Regions from separate parts of the Alteromonas infernus genome, predicted to be linked through region 2. Evidence: predicted binding sites of a transcription regulator. Region 2 holds the regulator's gene; the other holds the start of a gene.
The links. The regulator sigma-54, encoded in region 2, starts transcription at its own class of promoters, with help from an activator protein. The targets are predictions, from matches to a motif close to GTTGGCACGNNNNTNGNNT.
Positions count from the first base shown of each region.

Region 1: ACX5J7_RS17475 (PEP-CTERM sorting domain-containing protein) is a predicted target of sigma-54. The motif match lies at 4,129-4,147, and genes of this name have one in related genera.

Region 1 covers NZ_CACSIG010000075.1:87,869-95,942, forward strand. Annotated here, with positions in the region: gene ACX5J7_RS17460 (PEP-CTERM/exosortase system-associated acyltransferase) at 1-245, shown strand, start outside; gene ACX5J7_RS17465 (hypothetical protein) at 396-1,265, shown strand; gene prsT (XrtA/PEP-CTERM system TPR-repeat protein PrsT) at 1,384-4,041, shown strand; gene ACX5J7_RS17475 (PEP-CTERM sorting domain-containing protein) at 4,239-5,102, shown strand; gene ACX5J7_RS17480 (ThiF family adenylyltransferase) at 5,226-6,095, opposite strand; gene ACX5J7_RS17485 (hypothetical protein) at 6,186-7,439, opposite strand; gene ACX5J7_RS17490 (GNAT family N-acetyltransferase) at 7,559-8,074, shown strand, end outside.
Region 2 covers NZ_CACSIG010000017.1:226,414-234,487, forward strand. Annotated here, with positions in the region: gene mgtE (magnesium transporter) at 1-551, opposite strand, end outside; gene ACX5J7_RS04810 (HPr family phosphocarrier protein) at 723-995, opposite strand; gene rapZ (RNase adapter RapZ) at 995-1,840, opposite strand; gene ptsN (PTS IIA-like nitrogen regulatory protein PtsN) at 1,929-2,372, opposite strand; gene hpf (ribosome hibernation promoting factor) at 2,386-2,673, opposite strand; gene ACX5J7_RS04830 (RNA polymerase factor sigma-54) at 2,704-4,185, opposite strand; gene lptB (LPS export ABC transporter ATP-binding protein) at 4,259-4,984, opposite strand; gene lptA (lipopolysaccharide transport periplasmic protein LptA) at 4,987-5,541, opposite strand; gene lptC (LPS export ABC transporter periplasmic protein LptC) at 5,510-6,088, opposite strand; gene kdsC (3-deoxy-manno-octulosonate-8-phosphatase KdsC) at 6,085-6,633, opposite strand; gene ACX5J7_RS04855 (KpsF/GutQ family sugar-phosphate isomerase) at 6,634-7,614, opposite strand; gene ACX5J7_RS04860 (calcium/sodium antiporter) at 7,617-8,074, opposite strand, start outside.

The DNA.
Region 1 (8,074 bases), on a different contig from region 2:
GTTACGTAATGGTTGAGCCGAGGCTAGCAAGGAGCATGAGATTAGTTGGGCTACCTTTCAAACAAATAGGTTCAGTAGTAGACTATCATGGTCAGAGAGCGCCATTTATTATTAATCCCATGGAAGTGCCTGCGAACTTAAGAAGAGGTTTCGGTGAACTACTCACCGAGATTCAAAACGATATTTCTAGTAGTAGAAGCGCCCTAATCAAATCCCCCCTTCCACAAAATAAGCTCCACCCTTGAATGTCAAATTTTTTTACAAGCTGTTAACTGAGCGACTTGGAACATAGTTTAAAAGGTTTCGTATTCATACACTTGGAAGTATGGTTCATTTTTTGCATCGCCATACCAGAAAACCGAATATGATTTTTTGTTGATGTATCGAGGTAAATCATGCGTTTATTTAAACTTTTAGCAACACTCGTTCTGCCCATAGTTTCACTTTCATCCACAGCCGATGAATTTTACATAGATAATGGAGCTGATTTCGATGCATCGAAAAACAGTGACGTTGCGATAGACCAAAACACCACTGGTTGGGTTACTGAACTCCTCCATAAGTATGATTCAAATACTACTGCCTTTTGTTCTGCTGCAGAACTTGCTGGAGGTTGCACCGTTAACACATCCGGGGGCGCAGATCTCACGTCATTTGCCGCGTTTTTGAGCTCACTAGGAACTAATGGCGTTACTGACCTTAGCCCTTTGGACGTTCTCGATGTCTCTGGGCCAAGTGATAATGGTTATTCTGAAAGCTGGGGAATCACATTCAGTTTTGACATAGAAGGAACTATTCAAGGACCAGATTTAGTTACAGACTACAATAGTGGCACTGTAAATTTTTACTATTATGACTTAACGACACTTGCAACCGGTGACGTTTCAACAGCTTTGATTGAACTTTTCACTGTTGACGTATTTGGAACCTTTAACTCTCCTGGCGGACAAATACTTCAGGGCTTGGTATCTTCATTTGGTTCAGGTTCAATAAACGGCGTAGCGATTACCGACTTTTTTAATGTAAGCTCTGGAACTTTCGCATCAATATTAGAAAATCAGCAAGACATCGTTGTGAATATTGATTACAACACTGATGCTAATCTCGTGACAATTAATGATAACGGCGATGGCACTACTTCTTTAAGTGGTACCCATGATGGTTCAGTTAGTTTCGCGGTAGTACCAGAGCCATTTTCGGTAGCTATGTTTGGTTTATCATTGTTTGTAATTAGCGCTTTTTCTCGTAAGAAAGCTATGAAGTAATAAGCGACCGTAAGATTCGATGACGATATAAAGCTCGCTTAGGCGAGCTTTTTGTTTTATAAGAATTAACTGTTAGTATCATCTGTTATTAGCTTTGACGCTTTTCGAAGGAATGAACATGGACAAATTACTGATATTTCTTGTATGCCTTGCACTCACTGTAGGTTGCTCTCAGCAGAGTCCGCAGGAATTGTTGGGTGATGCTAAGAAGTCATTAGAGTCAGGGGACTTTAGAACAGCAGAAATAAAGCTTAAGAATCTCGTAAAAGAAACACCTGATTCTCTTGAAGCTAGAGAAATACTTGCAAATGTCTATCTGCAAAGTGGCCAGTACGCTAATGCAAGAAAAGAGTTAGAGTTTATCCTTTCAAATAAAGAAAACAACGATAAGGTATTAGAGTCCTTCTATCGCGTCCTGTATTTTCAGGAAGATTACGAAGGCATAATAGAAAAGTCAGAAACCCTACCAGATACTTCAAACGCGTTAACTACGCAGATTTATGTATATCGCTCTATCGCATTCGCTGCGCTAGATGAACATATCAAAGCTAAACGAGCTTTAGAACAAGCCGAGATTGTTTCCGGTGAAGCAGACTACACTTCCTTCGGAAAAGCTTTTCTTTTAAGTCAGCAGGGTTCCTACACTAATGCTCAGATATTGCTTGAGGAATTACTTAGCACTAATGAATCGTTTTATGAGGCACGGCTTCTTTTAGGGCAACTGTACGCTAAAGATGGTGATTTCGAAAGTGCAGTAAAAAACTTTGAACAGTTTAATGAAGACCAACCATCAAACGAAAAAGGGAAGCTTCTATTAGCTGACAGCTATACAAAAACAGCCCAATTTGAGAAAGCAACCCCTCTCATTGATCAAATTCTATCGTCGTTTCCCAATCATCACTATACAAACATATTGAAAGGTATCGTATTGTTCAATAAGGAAAATTTCGAATCGACGATTAGACATATGGATACAGCGCTTTTAAGTGAGCCCGATGATGCTATTGCGAAACTATATGCTGGAGTGGCAGCTTATAACTTAGGGAAAAACGAACAAGCATTTGAGTACTTACTTCCAGTCAGCAAGAACGTAGTTGCCACTCACCCAGTTAACAAAATTTTATCTGATATTAAGATAAACTTAGGTTACACCTCAGATGCTCTGAAAGATATGGGTAACTATTCCTTCATCGACGATAATGACAAGCAACTTTTATTCAAATTGAGCGCTGAACTTGTTAATAAAGGAATGACTGACGAAGCAAAAGGCCTGATAAAGAAAATAAAAACCAATGACTTAAATGATGCTAAGTCTTTAGCGAAAGTTGGTATTCTCAAATTGAGTTTAAACGACGCAAGTGGTATTTCTGATTTAGAAAAGTCATTACTGATAGATGATGAAACTATCACGAGGTTCGCATTAATTGAAGGTTACATTAATACAGACCAACTAACATTAGCAAAAGAACAAGTCGATGATTGGCTACTTAAATCCCCCGACAATGTACAAGCGCTTAATACTGCCGCAACAGTTTATGCAAAACTAGGTGACCTCAAAAAAGTAGAAGAAATACATGCCAAAGCTCTTTCACTCGATAGCTTGAATTTATATTCGATCAATTTTTATACGAAGAAGGCAATTGAAAAGAAAAACTTCGATAAGGCTATCGAACTACAAAAAATGTTAGCCAAATCTAAAAAAGCAACAGGCACTACTTTGTTTAATTATTTTTTGTTAGAGAAAGAATATGGAGAAATAGAATCGGCGCTTTCCATCTATCGAAAAAAAATTGAGGAGTCGCCAGAAAATTTTCAATATATTACGAGTTATGCGCAAGCATTACTATCTGACGGTAAGTCACAACAGCTTATAGATGCCTTCGAACTAGTAAAATCGAGGAGAAACGCTCCTGACCAGTTCTGGCAATTATGGGCCGAAGCTTTTTTAATCAACGGGGATGAGTTACAAGCACTAGGTGTTTATCAGGATTGGAGGAGCACATCCCCATCAAACATTAAGCCATGGCTGTTCCCTGTCATGTTATTTGACAAAACTGGTAAGTTTGATAAAGCGCTTCGCGAGACTGAAAAAGCGCTGGTAAGATTTCCTAGATCTACACAATTTCAACTATTGCGAGCGCACTATCTAATCTTAAATAAGCAAATTAAAGAAGCGAAAAGAGCTGTCGATCTGCTTAGCGAAGAATCGAAAAATACTCCTGAGTATAAAAGTATTCTGGGGCATATAGCTTATGCAAACGGAAACTTCCCTTCGGCAATTAAGGCTCTGACTGAATATTATAACTATTCTAACTCCTCAAGAACGGCTTCGATTATATATAGCGCAAACGTCAACAATAACACCCCAGAACAGGGGGTTAAATTTCTAGAAAAACACCTTGAAATACGGCCTGATGACGCAACTATAAGACTAACCTTGGCAAGTATTTTTTCAAAATTCGATGTGACAAAATCCATCAAGCATTATCGAGTACTAGCGAATTCAGAACCTAACAATTTCATTATTCTGAATAACTTATCTTGGCAATTGATTAAACACGAGAATTTTGAGGAAGCACTGAAGTTTGCTGAGAGGGCTTTCGCGATAGCACCGGAAAGTGCGACTGTTTTAGACACCTATGGTTACGCACTTTTAAAAAACGACGACATTGAACAAGCAATTCTTATTTTAAAAGAGGCTTTAGGAATTGACCCGGACAATGAACAAATTATAAATCATTTAAATGAAGCTAGCTCTGCAAAAAACGCGAGCTAATTCGTTTTCAAGGTATTCGCTTTGTCAGAAAGTTTTACAACCATCAATCACCTTTCTTGTAGAGTCATGATTTATATAGATTAATTACTTGGCGCGCTTTTAGCATAGTATGTTACTGAACGGCTGCATAAAGGATTTGAAGTATTTTGATGTAGCAGCCTTACTAAAATTTTTAGTTTTGTTACAAGGATTCACAAATGAAATTAAAACACATTGCAATAGGCGCAGCACTAACGCTCGCGACTTCAGCAGTATCTGCTGAAGAGTTTTATATAGATGTAGGTGTAGACTTCGATGGCGGCCTAAACCCAAACACAGCTGCTGGGTCAACTACAACTGGCTGGTTAAGCGAATTACTATATAACTATCAATCAACCACTGTGGCAGACTGTGGTGCACTGTCACTTTCCACAGGGTGCAACATTAACACGTTCGGTGGCGTAAATTTTTCTGGCTCGGTGAATGATGCAATAGCTTCGTTAGGCCTGAACGGAATCAGTGACTTATCGCCTCAGGACACCCTCAATCAGGCTGGTCCTAGTGATAACAACTATTCACAAGATTGGGGTCTTACTTTTCAATTCGATTTAAGTGGCACAATTTCTGGCAGTGAGTTAATAACAGACTACGATAGTGGAGCTATAACGTTTTACTACTATGATTCGTTTGAAGCAACAATAGCTGACACATTTACTGAGCTATTTACAATAGATGTGTATGATACTATTAATACACCAGCTGGCGGTCAAAACCTAGCTGGCGTTTTGAGCTCGGTAGGAACAGGGACAGTAAACGGCGTTATGGTCGGTGATATGTTCAATTTTGCCACAGGCTCGTTTAATGACTTGATTACATCTTTTGTTAACGTAGTTGCAAGTGTTGACTACAACACTGATGCATCGCAGGTTCAGATCGATGATAACGGTGATGGCACATCAACGTTAAGAGGACTTCACGACGGTTCTATATCTTTTGCTGCGGTTCCAGAACCTTCAACGATAGCAATTATGAGCTTAGGTCTGCTTGGTTTAGTAAGTACTAGCCGCCGTCGTCGCAAGTAATTAAGTCAACGATATAGCTGTTTTTTAAATTGAAAAAAAAGCCCCAACGTATAACCATTGGGGCTTTTTATTTTACCTTTCTCTAAAATTCAAGCTTTGCTAGGTGGGGGTACTCAAAACGTACTAATCATCACCTTTTGCAAGAAGCCTTCTTAAATACCAACACATAAAGCGCTGTTTCCAGTGCTTGTTCCCACCTGGCCGATTGGTTTTGACAAGCTTATTTAAGTAAGCATCAAAATGAAGCCCTTGCGGTGCATGGATTACCTCCCCCCTTCCAAGTAAGATTTTTAACGCGTTAGTACATAGCACTCCTGCGGCAAGAGATATTCCCATACAAGTAGAGGGTACTTTAGACTCTTTCTCGGTGAAATTAACACTCGCTTTTTTTACAAGGTAATGCCTCTGCAACATACTCGGTGACATACCTACCACAAATCTAAGTATTTGCTCTTCGAAATCGACACCCTCTAAACAAAAATACTCTTCGAAGCTCATTTTGTTTGGTAAAAAACACATCAAGGCTGTGCCCATACCCATTGGCGCTGCGGAAATAGCAGGAATACCTTTGTCGTAACATGCTTGAAAAACTTTGCGACGTATATCAACTTTGAAAATATCTAAGCTATCTACATATAAATCAACGCCATCTAGAAATTCATCTAAATTATCTTCAGAGATCCCGCTAGGAAAGTTCTTTAAACTTCCTGATGGGTTTATAGAAGTCAGCGTCTCTTCCATAACTAACGATTTGTCTTTACCAACCGTATTTACATTTGCGCCAGCTTGTCGATTGAAGTTAACATAATCGTAGGCGTCCATATCAGAGATATGAAAATGACCGATTCCTAAACGCGCTAGGACAATCGCATGATCACCACCAACACCACCTAACCCGCCAATTGCTACCTTGGCATTTTTCAGCTTTGTTTGCTCTTCTTCGGTTACCCATCCGATATTTCTAGAAAAGGCTTCATTGTAGTCAAACCCCACTTCATACTCCCTCATTAAAGATAAATAGCGTGTTATTTAGTTATAGCACTCTTTAGCTAATAATCGTACTGGTTAAAATTACTACCTAACCTAAAGCTTATATGTTTCTAAATTATCAATGGCAGCTTCAATTTGTTCTATTATTGTGTCAAGTTCGCTATTCTTAGCCCCTCCGAAATATTTCTTAAAATTGTTTCTTTGTAATTGGTTATTAGGGAAGTCTAATTTAGGCAGAAGAATTATTTCATTAGAAGCAAACCATGCCTGTATATGAACTGCATGCTTATTGTCCAATGTAGCAACGTGAGCTAACTTTGTTCCTGCTCTATCGGCAACCAAGTCATCAAAACTAAAACCACTTCCACCTTCACTGTCTAGCAGCTCTTTGTACAAACCTACTTTATTGCTCAACGAAACATTTGTGGTAAGTTCGATAATCATGGAATAAACATAATGTAGGCTATGGTCGAAACGGCCATTTATTTGAGTGCTTCTTAAGTTAAGGGGCAAATTATCTAGTCCAATCATATCGGCAAACTGGTTTGACCCAACTAAGATCGCAACTGCCCACAGGGCAGCTTCATTTTCTTTTTTCGGTGGCAAAGCATTTGGCGAAGCTTTAGCAGTTTTAAAAGCTTGAGCTATATAGACGCTTAAACGGGTTTCAGAATGTGGAATAGAATTTAATGCATCAATATAAACTGCTACAGCGTCTTTGTGTATAGTAGCATTTTGAAATAACCTTTTAGATACGTTAACGAATTGTCTCTTTCGTTGGCGAATGTTCTCTCCTAGTAATTGAGACTTTCTCATTTTCCCAATCAGATAACCTTGATCTACTTGCACCGAACTGAATGAATCTTTAACTAACTCCGCCAATTCTCTCCCTCCTAGAAGTTGAGCGCTTTTAGCAATAGAAAACTCCATCACTTTTCCACTAATCGGAATTAACCCTATTTTGCACTCATCTATTAATCTCTCTGCGGCCCCACCTAATATACAAAACCCATTTATGTAAAAAGGCTGGCTGAGTATTCTAGTACCCAATTGAAAAACAAAAATCCCATTATTTACACCAAGATTTATCCTCATATTGACACTCGCTAGGTCATTGGCTAATAAAAGCATGCTATTAAGCTCTTCTTCAGACAGACTGACTGCAAAATCTTGGTCGTCATTTAGCAACTGTTCTCTTAGTTCTGTAAGAGAGCTATACGCTTTTTTAACAACACTGCCAGAGACTTTTTCACTATTGATCAAGATAGGCTTTGTGGAAATTGTCAACACAATAAACACTGTTGACACAGTCAAGAAAACTACAAGCAGCTGAAATAAAAATTTCATCGAAGCTCCAAAGTATGGTGAATGCTAAACTGAGCGAGACCGCGATTGCTTAAAATCTCTAATGGCTCTATTCTAGAAACCTAAAAAATGGATTGGATAAGCAAAAGACTGCACTTCTTATGAACTCTCTAGCCGTAACAACTAAAAAATTAGAAAAAGAGCAGTTAACCTATATTGCAGATGAATGGCTCAAATTGGAAAAACTTTCGAGTAAAAGCTTTTTTACTAGCTGGAAGTGGATCGGTTGTTGGCTAAAAATGGTCAACTACGATACTAATTTGATTACTGTTTATGAGCACAACCAGGTTGTTGGTATGGCATTTTTTTCTATCCATAAAGAAAACAGAACCTTTTACTCTACGAACCAACTTTGGATAAACAGAACTGGGAAACAAAATTTTGACCAAATATGGAGTGAATACAATGACATACTATGCCCAAGAGGAAGAGAATGGTCTATCCGGACCGTTGTATTAGACTATCTGACCGCAGAATATCCATTTGTAGATGAATTCGTTTTGGGGGTTAGCCGACAAGAAATTTCTGAAACACCCTGCTCTACAAACCTCTTTCCAAGAACAATCTGGGAAACCAAGAGTTATTCAACTACACTCAAACCTGAATTTGGGTATTTA
Region 2 (8,074 bases):
TTATCGGTTCGGTTAACTACGTAAAAGGTATCGGTGTTTTCCGGAAGCTCACCCTTCAAGCGAATATAGCGCAGTACCACATCAACCGTGACGTCAGGTCGTAAGGTGATGGTATCTGTGTTCATGATGAAACCAGCGGTCTCTTCACCATAAGATAGAGCTTGTTCTGCACGTAAACGGTCTTGCGCATCCATTGAGTCGAGAATGTCGGCAAGAACGGGCTCTGGCAGGCTGCTTAGCGTTTCGGCTAAGTCGTCGGTGTCCATCTCTTCAAGTGCATCAACCACATTGGCCGGAAGCATCTTGGTAATAATACCGTTTCGTACATCATCAGACAGTTCCTCTAAGATGTCGCCGTGAAAGTCGCTATCAATGAGTTCCCATAATTCGTCACGGGTTCTACTCGGGCTCGATTCCAGTATGTGGGCGACATCAGAAGGGGGAAGTTCAAGCAGAAGCTTACGTACTGAGACAAACTGACCGTTAGTCAACGCGGCATTAAGGGCGCGTAACTGGGTTTGTACGTATTTAGAAACAAGCGCTTCTGCCATAAGGCGTTATTCCTACCTGCTATTAAGATGAACGGTGAAGGCTTTAAAGCCTAAGTGGGCGTAGAATATCGCAATTACGATGAGTCTGTCATGAAAATTGCGTGGCTTTTGCGCAGTATAACTATAAAACGGCGCTAAACGTTTAATAAGTAATCAGGTGACGGATTTAAACTATTCGTCTTCGTTAAACTTACCTTCTATGAGCTCTTCAATGGCAGCAAGGGCGTCAACATCATCGTTTCCATCTACAATAACATTCACTTGTTCACCTTGATGGCTTTCCAGCATCATTAAACCAAGAACGCTGCTGGCGTCAGCCTCTTTATCGCCTTTCTTTAAAATAATTTTGGCGTCGAACTGATTAGCAAGCTTCACTAATTGGGTCGCTGCTCTTGCATGTAATCCCAGCTTATTTACGATGGTTAGCGTTTTTTTAATTGTCATTACTGGTTTAGCTCTCGATGGCGAATTTGTACATCTGGGTGTATTTCGCTGAAGGTTTTCGACAGAGTTTGGGCAATATACACAGAGCGGTGTTGCCCGCCTGTACAGCCAATAGCGACTGTTACGTAACTTCTGTTGTTGCGCTCTAGATGAGGTAGCCAGGTGGTAATTAAATTCTGAATTTGCCAAATGAACTTGGTAACAACGGGTTGAGAGCCTAAGAAAACCTCAACGGGTGCATCAAGCCCTGTTAGGTGCTTCAAGTCAGGCTCCCAGTGAGGATTAGGCAAAAAGCGCGCATCAAAAACATAATCGGCATCTTTCGGAATACCGTGTTTGAAGCCAAAAGATTCAAACACCAGCACTAAGCGGGAGCTTTTCTTACCCAGTATTCGCTCGCGTATCAACTCAGCAAGTTGGTGAATAGTCAGTTTGTCTGTATCTAAATATAAGTCTGCCCGTTCAGCGATAGGGGCTAGCAAGGCTGACTCTGCCCTTATGGCTTCAGATAGAGACTTATTGAGCTTCGCAAGGGGATGCAGACGTCGGGTTTCGCTGAAGCGTTTTACCAGCACATCATCGCTGGCATCGATATAGACAATGGTCATTGACCACGATGACGGAAGATAATCTAAAATTTCTACCAGATCATCAGGGTTTTTCGGCAAGTTACGCACATCAATGCTCACCGCCACTTGGTCGTATTCATCAACAACAGTGTGGGTTAGGGTAGGAAGTAGGTTTACAGGAATGTTGTCAACGCAGTAGTACCCTAAATCTTCCAATGCGCGAAGTGCGACAGACTTACCAGACCCCGAACGACCACTGATTATAATCAGCTTCACCTAACTTCTCCCAAATCTTCTGGTTTTATCGCATACGCTTTATTGTCTTAAGCGCCTTGGTCACGACCTCGCTAAGGCGCTTAAATCTTTAACTTAGTGCAGAAAGAATATCATCGCTTGTACTGGCACGACGTATCGCTTTAATCGTTTCTTTATCGCTTAGTTTACCGGCTACCGTGGCCAATGTTTGTAGATGGCCTTCGGTTTGCTCTTCAGGAACAAGTAACGCGAAAAATATATCTACCGGCTTTTCATCGAGCGCGTCAAAATTAATGGCTGGCGTACTGGTGACAACAATAGCTATCACCTTTTCTAAACCTGGCAAGCGCCCATGTGGTAACGCAATGCCATTGCCGATTCCTGTACTACCCATACGCTCTCGAGACATCAAACTATTAAGTACCGTTGCCTGATCGATGCTCTCGTTATTTTTGGCAGCGATATCTGCGATGATCTCAAGAATTCGCTTTTTACTATTACACTGAACCGCACACTCGGTGCGGTCCAGACTTACGATGGCTTGTATATCCATGCTTAATTAACTACTAATGTTTTTTCAGTTTTTCCTTATGCTTGATTACCTGCCGGTCGAGTTTATCAACCATGCTGTCAATCGCCGCATACATGTCGGTATTTTCTGAGGATGCGAATACTTCAGCGCCACTTAAATGAACGGTCGCTTCGGCTTTTTGATTTAATTTTTCAACGTTCAGGATGACATGCACATTAGAAATGTGATCAAAGTGACGTTCAAGTTTGCTGAACTTCGTATCGACATAATTACGCAAAGAGTCGGTGATTTCGACATGATGACCAGTAAGGTTGATTTGCATATTTCGTCTTCCTTATATTATTAAGCCCGTTTAAATGAGGCTTTTGCGTTGGTTCGACGGCGGGATCGACAACGATTCCCGGTACTTTGCTATTGTTCGCCGGGCAACTTTAATGCCTTGTTCGGCCAACAATGAAGCAATCTTGCTATCACTTAGCGGCTTGCTAGGCTTCTCAGCTGCCACTAATTTCTTGATCAATGCACGAATCGCGGTAGATGAACACTCACCACCAGACTCTGTTGCTACGTGGCTAGAGAAGAAGTATTTCAATTCAAATATACCACGTGGTGTATGCATATACTTTTGCGTTGTGACGCGTGAAATCGTTGATTCGTGCATATCTACCATTTCTGCTACATCGTTAAGCACCATAGGTTTCATCATTTCCGGGCCATGTTCAAAAAAGCCCATTTGCTGTTGCACAATACAGTTTGCCACCTTCATTAAGGTTTCGTTGCGAGATTCAAGGCTCTTAATGAACCACTTAGCCTCTTGCATGTGTGAGCGGATGAATTGTGAGTCGCTACTATTTTTGGCACGACGACTCATTGCAGCGTATTGTTGATTTACGCTCAACTTAGGCAGGCTGTCGGGGTTAAGCTCAACCACCCAACGGCCATTCTTTTTGGCGACCGAGACATCAGGAATAACGTACTCAGGCTCTTTAGTAACTAAAGCACTACCTGGGCGAGGATTCAAGGTTTGTAATAAACGCATTGCCTCGCGCAGCTGATCTTCCTTCAAGCGGCTCTTACGCATTAACGTGCGATAATCTTTACTGCTTAATAGGTCTGAATATTCTTCTATAAGCTGTTTGGCTTCGTTAAGCCATGGTGTGTCTTCTGAGAACTGGCGCAGTTGCACCATTAGACATTCCTGCGGCGAGCGGGAGCCCGAACCAATGGGGTCGAACATCTGAATACGCTTAAGTACGCATTCTATTTCGTCCATTTCTATAGGCTCTTCCATATCCTCAGAGTTTACCGCGTCAAGAATGTCTTCAAGGGTCACGGTTAAATAGCCAGACTCGTCAATAGAGTCGATAATTGCCGTAGCAATGGCGCGGTCAGTATCTGAGAAATGGGTCAATCGCATCTGCCACGACAAATGTTCCTGAATATCCTCGGTGGTTTCGCCTTGAAATATTTGTTCATCGTCATTTGAAGGACCTGGCGCTGGGGCCGATGACGCTGAATAGTATTCATCCCATGTGCTGTCGATAGGCAATTCATCGGGAAGGTCGTTTTTTTCTAACGCGTCACCCGCTTCCAATGTATCGCTAGACGCTGTCGCAGACGCTTCTGTCACGCTATCGTCGCTATCGATATTATTTTTTTCTACTTGCGGCTCGTCGTTACCTTCTTCAACTTCCAATAAAGGGTTTGAATCGAGGGCTTCTTGAATCTCCTGCTGAAGATCAAGCGTAGATAGCTGCAGCAGTTTTATCGCCTGCTGAAGCTGGGGTGTCATGGTAAGTTGTTGGCTAAATTTTAGCTGTAAAGATGGTTTCATCTACGTCTTATTTAAATGCTCTAAATTGAATACACCAGAGCGAAATTGAAAAATGACAATTCAGTTACACTAACTATAGCCTGAATTGTTCGCCTAGGTATACATCCCTTACTTTTTGATTACTTAAAACCTGTTCCGCTGTTCCTTGCGCGATAAGCTCGCCATGACTCACAATGTACGCTTTCTCACAAACATCCAATGTTTCTCGCACGTTATGGTCGGTGATAAGGATTCCAATACCCCTATCTCGAAGATGCTGTATTATCTTCTTTATATCATTAACTGATATTGGATCAACACCAGCAAACGGTTCGTCTAATAAAATAAATTGCGGATTAGCTGCTAGTGCGCGTGCTATTTCAACACGCCGTCGTTCACCACCGGACAAACTCATCCCTGTACTATTACGTATATGGTTAATATTAAATTCATCAAGTAGCGCGTCAGCTTCTTCTTCCTGCTGCTGTGAATTTAAATCTTTACGGGTTTGCAAAATGGCCATGATATTTTCATGTACCGTAAGCTTTCTGAAAATTGATGCCTCTTGCGGAAGGTAGCCAATTCCGCGGCGTGCACGCTCGTGCATGGGCTGATGAGTAAGCTCATTATCATCAATTTCAATCTTGCCTTTATCCAGGTTAACCAACCCCACAATCATATAAAATGTAGTGGTCTTACCAGCGCCGTTAGGCCCAAGTAAGCCAACAATTTGACCCGTCGAGACAGAAAGGCTGACGTCGCGTACTACCTGACGCGATTTATATGCCTTAGCAAGGTTGGTTGCGCTCAAAGTTGCCATTGCTATTGATTGTCCCCACTGTCTTTATCTTCTTTCTTCGATGATGCCTTGCGAATGGATTCAGGAGTAAATACCGTAGTCACTCGACCTTCTCCATTTTCGCCCGCACCACCAGTAGCAAGTAACTGCTCAGTAATCATGTCGAAAGTAATGTTGTCACCTTGCACTTTACTGGTGTCTTGTTGAAGTTCCGCGTTTCCTGAAAGAGAAATCGTGCGATTGATCACCTCATAACGAATTTCGTTTGCCTTAGCAGACACCGGAGTACCGTCTTCTAGTGTTTGAGAATAACTGGCTGGCTTTCCTCTGGCGATAAAAATTTCGCGGCCACTACCTTCACTCGCGATAACTTCCACTTCGTCGGCTTCAATTACCAGCGAACCCTGGGTAATCAGTACATCTTCTTTATACAACGCCGTTTTATTTTTACCGTCGATAAATTGAGTATTTGAGCCTATTTTAATGGGCTGCGAAAAATCATCTTCGCTTGCGTTTACCGCACCGCTAGCGATGACAAGTAAAAGGCTAGTTGCTAGGGGAATAAGTGGTTTGTACATGATCTAAAAGCTCGTATTCTTGTGTGCGTAAATTCGCGTTAAACCCATTGCTCAAAATGACATATTGGGTACCCTGTATTTCAACGACTTGATCAGATGTCATTTGTTTGGTGTCTAAATTAATCTGAATGTATTCGGTTGAGAGGCTTTTGACAAAGTCATCGCTGGTTTGGTTCTCGATAACAACCTGGTTTTCTAATTGAATCAGATCGTTGTTGTAGAGCGTTCCTTCTTGCGCCGTCACCACCCAAGGAGACGTAGCGTTCTCAGTATACAGTGTATACTTGGGCTGTTGGAACAATACAAAACCTAGCTGGTCGTAGTGCTCCATTGATTCGGCAAATACCTTGTGGTTTAACTCGCCTTCTTGGTTGTAAAGGGTAGTGGTCAAGTTCTTCGCTTTATAGGCAGGTTTTAAGGCGCCATTCTCGCTGCTGCCTTGTGATTCTGGCTGCTCTTCCATCCACGTAGGTACATACATCAGCAACGCCAAGATAAACAGCGCCGATATACTTAAGCCTAAGCGATTAAAGCCAAATTGGCTCATACACTTGCTCCAAAAATCTCATTCGCTACGCCTTTGGCGTGTAAAATAGTATCTGATATCTCGCGCACCGCGCCAAATCCGCCTGGCAAGGTGGTTATCCAGTTCGCTTGTTTTGCCACGAAAGGGTGTGCGTCGGCAACCGCTATTTTAATCGCCACATGCTTATACATGCCGGTATCAGGCATGTCGTCGCCCACCGCGGCAACCTCGTCAGCGCTTAAACCAAGATTTTCTATCAATGTGCTCAATGCGTCAGCTTTGTTTTCTTCACCTTGAATAATGTGGGCTACGTTGAGCGCACTCATTCTGTTTTCTACAATTGCGGAACGACGCCCGGTAATAACCGCTACGTTAACACCGTTACTGACTAGGGCTTTCACCCCATAACCATCACGAGTATGGAAAGCTTTCAGTTCTTCACCGTCGTTGCCTAAATAAATTCGACCGTCTGAAAACACGCCGTCCACATCACATACCAATAACTTAACGTTAGCCAGCGCATCGAAAAGCCCGTCATCCATTTCTGTGTACAAGGTTGTTGTCATTTATAGCACTCCAGCTTTAAGTAGCATATGCATGTTAAACGCGCCCACTGGTTTGTGCTCGTTATCCGTGACCATTAATGCACTAATCTTATGAGTTTCCATTAAGTTTAATGCTTCGACAGCAAGTTGTTCGGCTGTGGTTGTTTTACCGCCTTTGGTCATAACACTTTCGACGGTTGCGCTATGTACGTCAATGCGAGCATCTAAAATGCGCCGTAGATCACCGTCAGTAAATACGCCTGTTAGGGTACCATCAGTGTCAAGCACCCCAGTCATTCCTAGCCCTTTTTTAGAAATTTCGAGCAAAGCATCAGCCACCGATGCGTTTAACTCGATAAGCGGAATATCACTGCCAGTTAGCATGATGTCTCGCACCTTAAGCAACAGTTTACGCCCTAAGCTTCCCCCAGGGTGTGATAACGCAAAATCATCAGACGTGAACCCTTTCTGGTCAAGTAACGCAACGGCAAGCGCATCCCCCATTACTAATGTAGCCGTGGTGCTAGTAGTTGGAGCTAGACCAAGTGAACAGGCTTCTTTCTCAACGCTAATATCAAGGATGACATCAGCATGCTGCCCTAGCGAGCTTGAAGCACTGTTGGTCATGGCTACCACTGGAATACCTAAGCGTTTGACTACAGGCAATAAGTTTACAAGCTCATTGGTTTCACCAGAGTTGGATATGGCTAATAAAACATCGCCTTTGCCCAACATTCCTAGGTCGCCGTGATTGGCTTCACCAGGGTGCATAAAAAAAGCAGGTGTACCTGTGCTAGCCAGCGTGGCGGCAATTTTATTACCTATATGCCCAGATTTCCCCATACCGCAAACCACAACCTTTCCCTGACAGGCAAAAAGAATATCGCAGGCTGTAATAAAGTCGTCGTTTAAGCGCTCACTTAAATTGGCAATGGCCTGCGTTTCAATTTCAATAACGCGCTTCGCCGAGTCGATATAGTTCATCTGAGTTTGTGTATTCATGGTTATCCGAACAGCCAAAATTGGTAGCCGATAAAGCAGGCCAGAAATAAGCATCCGTTTGTTCTTGATATTGTACGCTTTCCTATTAAATCGAAACTGAACAGGAACAGTAATAGCGTTAAACCTAACATAACGTACATATCGCGATTATAAACGTCGGGGTCTAATAAACCGGGAGCAATGAGGCCAGGCATACCTAGCACAGCCAGCAAGTTGAAAATATTAGAGCCTATTATGTTGCCCAGCGCTAGGTCGTCTTCACCCTTTAATACGCCGGCAATACTCGCAGCAAGTTCAGGAAGACTTGTGCCCAATGCGATTATTGTTAAGCCTATGACTAGGTCTGATATTCCCATATATCGCGCAATTTCTACCGCAGAGTTCACTAAAAAGTGTGCACTTAAAGGTAATATAACAAGACCAACGCCTATCCAAATCAGCGCAGAGGTATTAGATACGC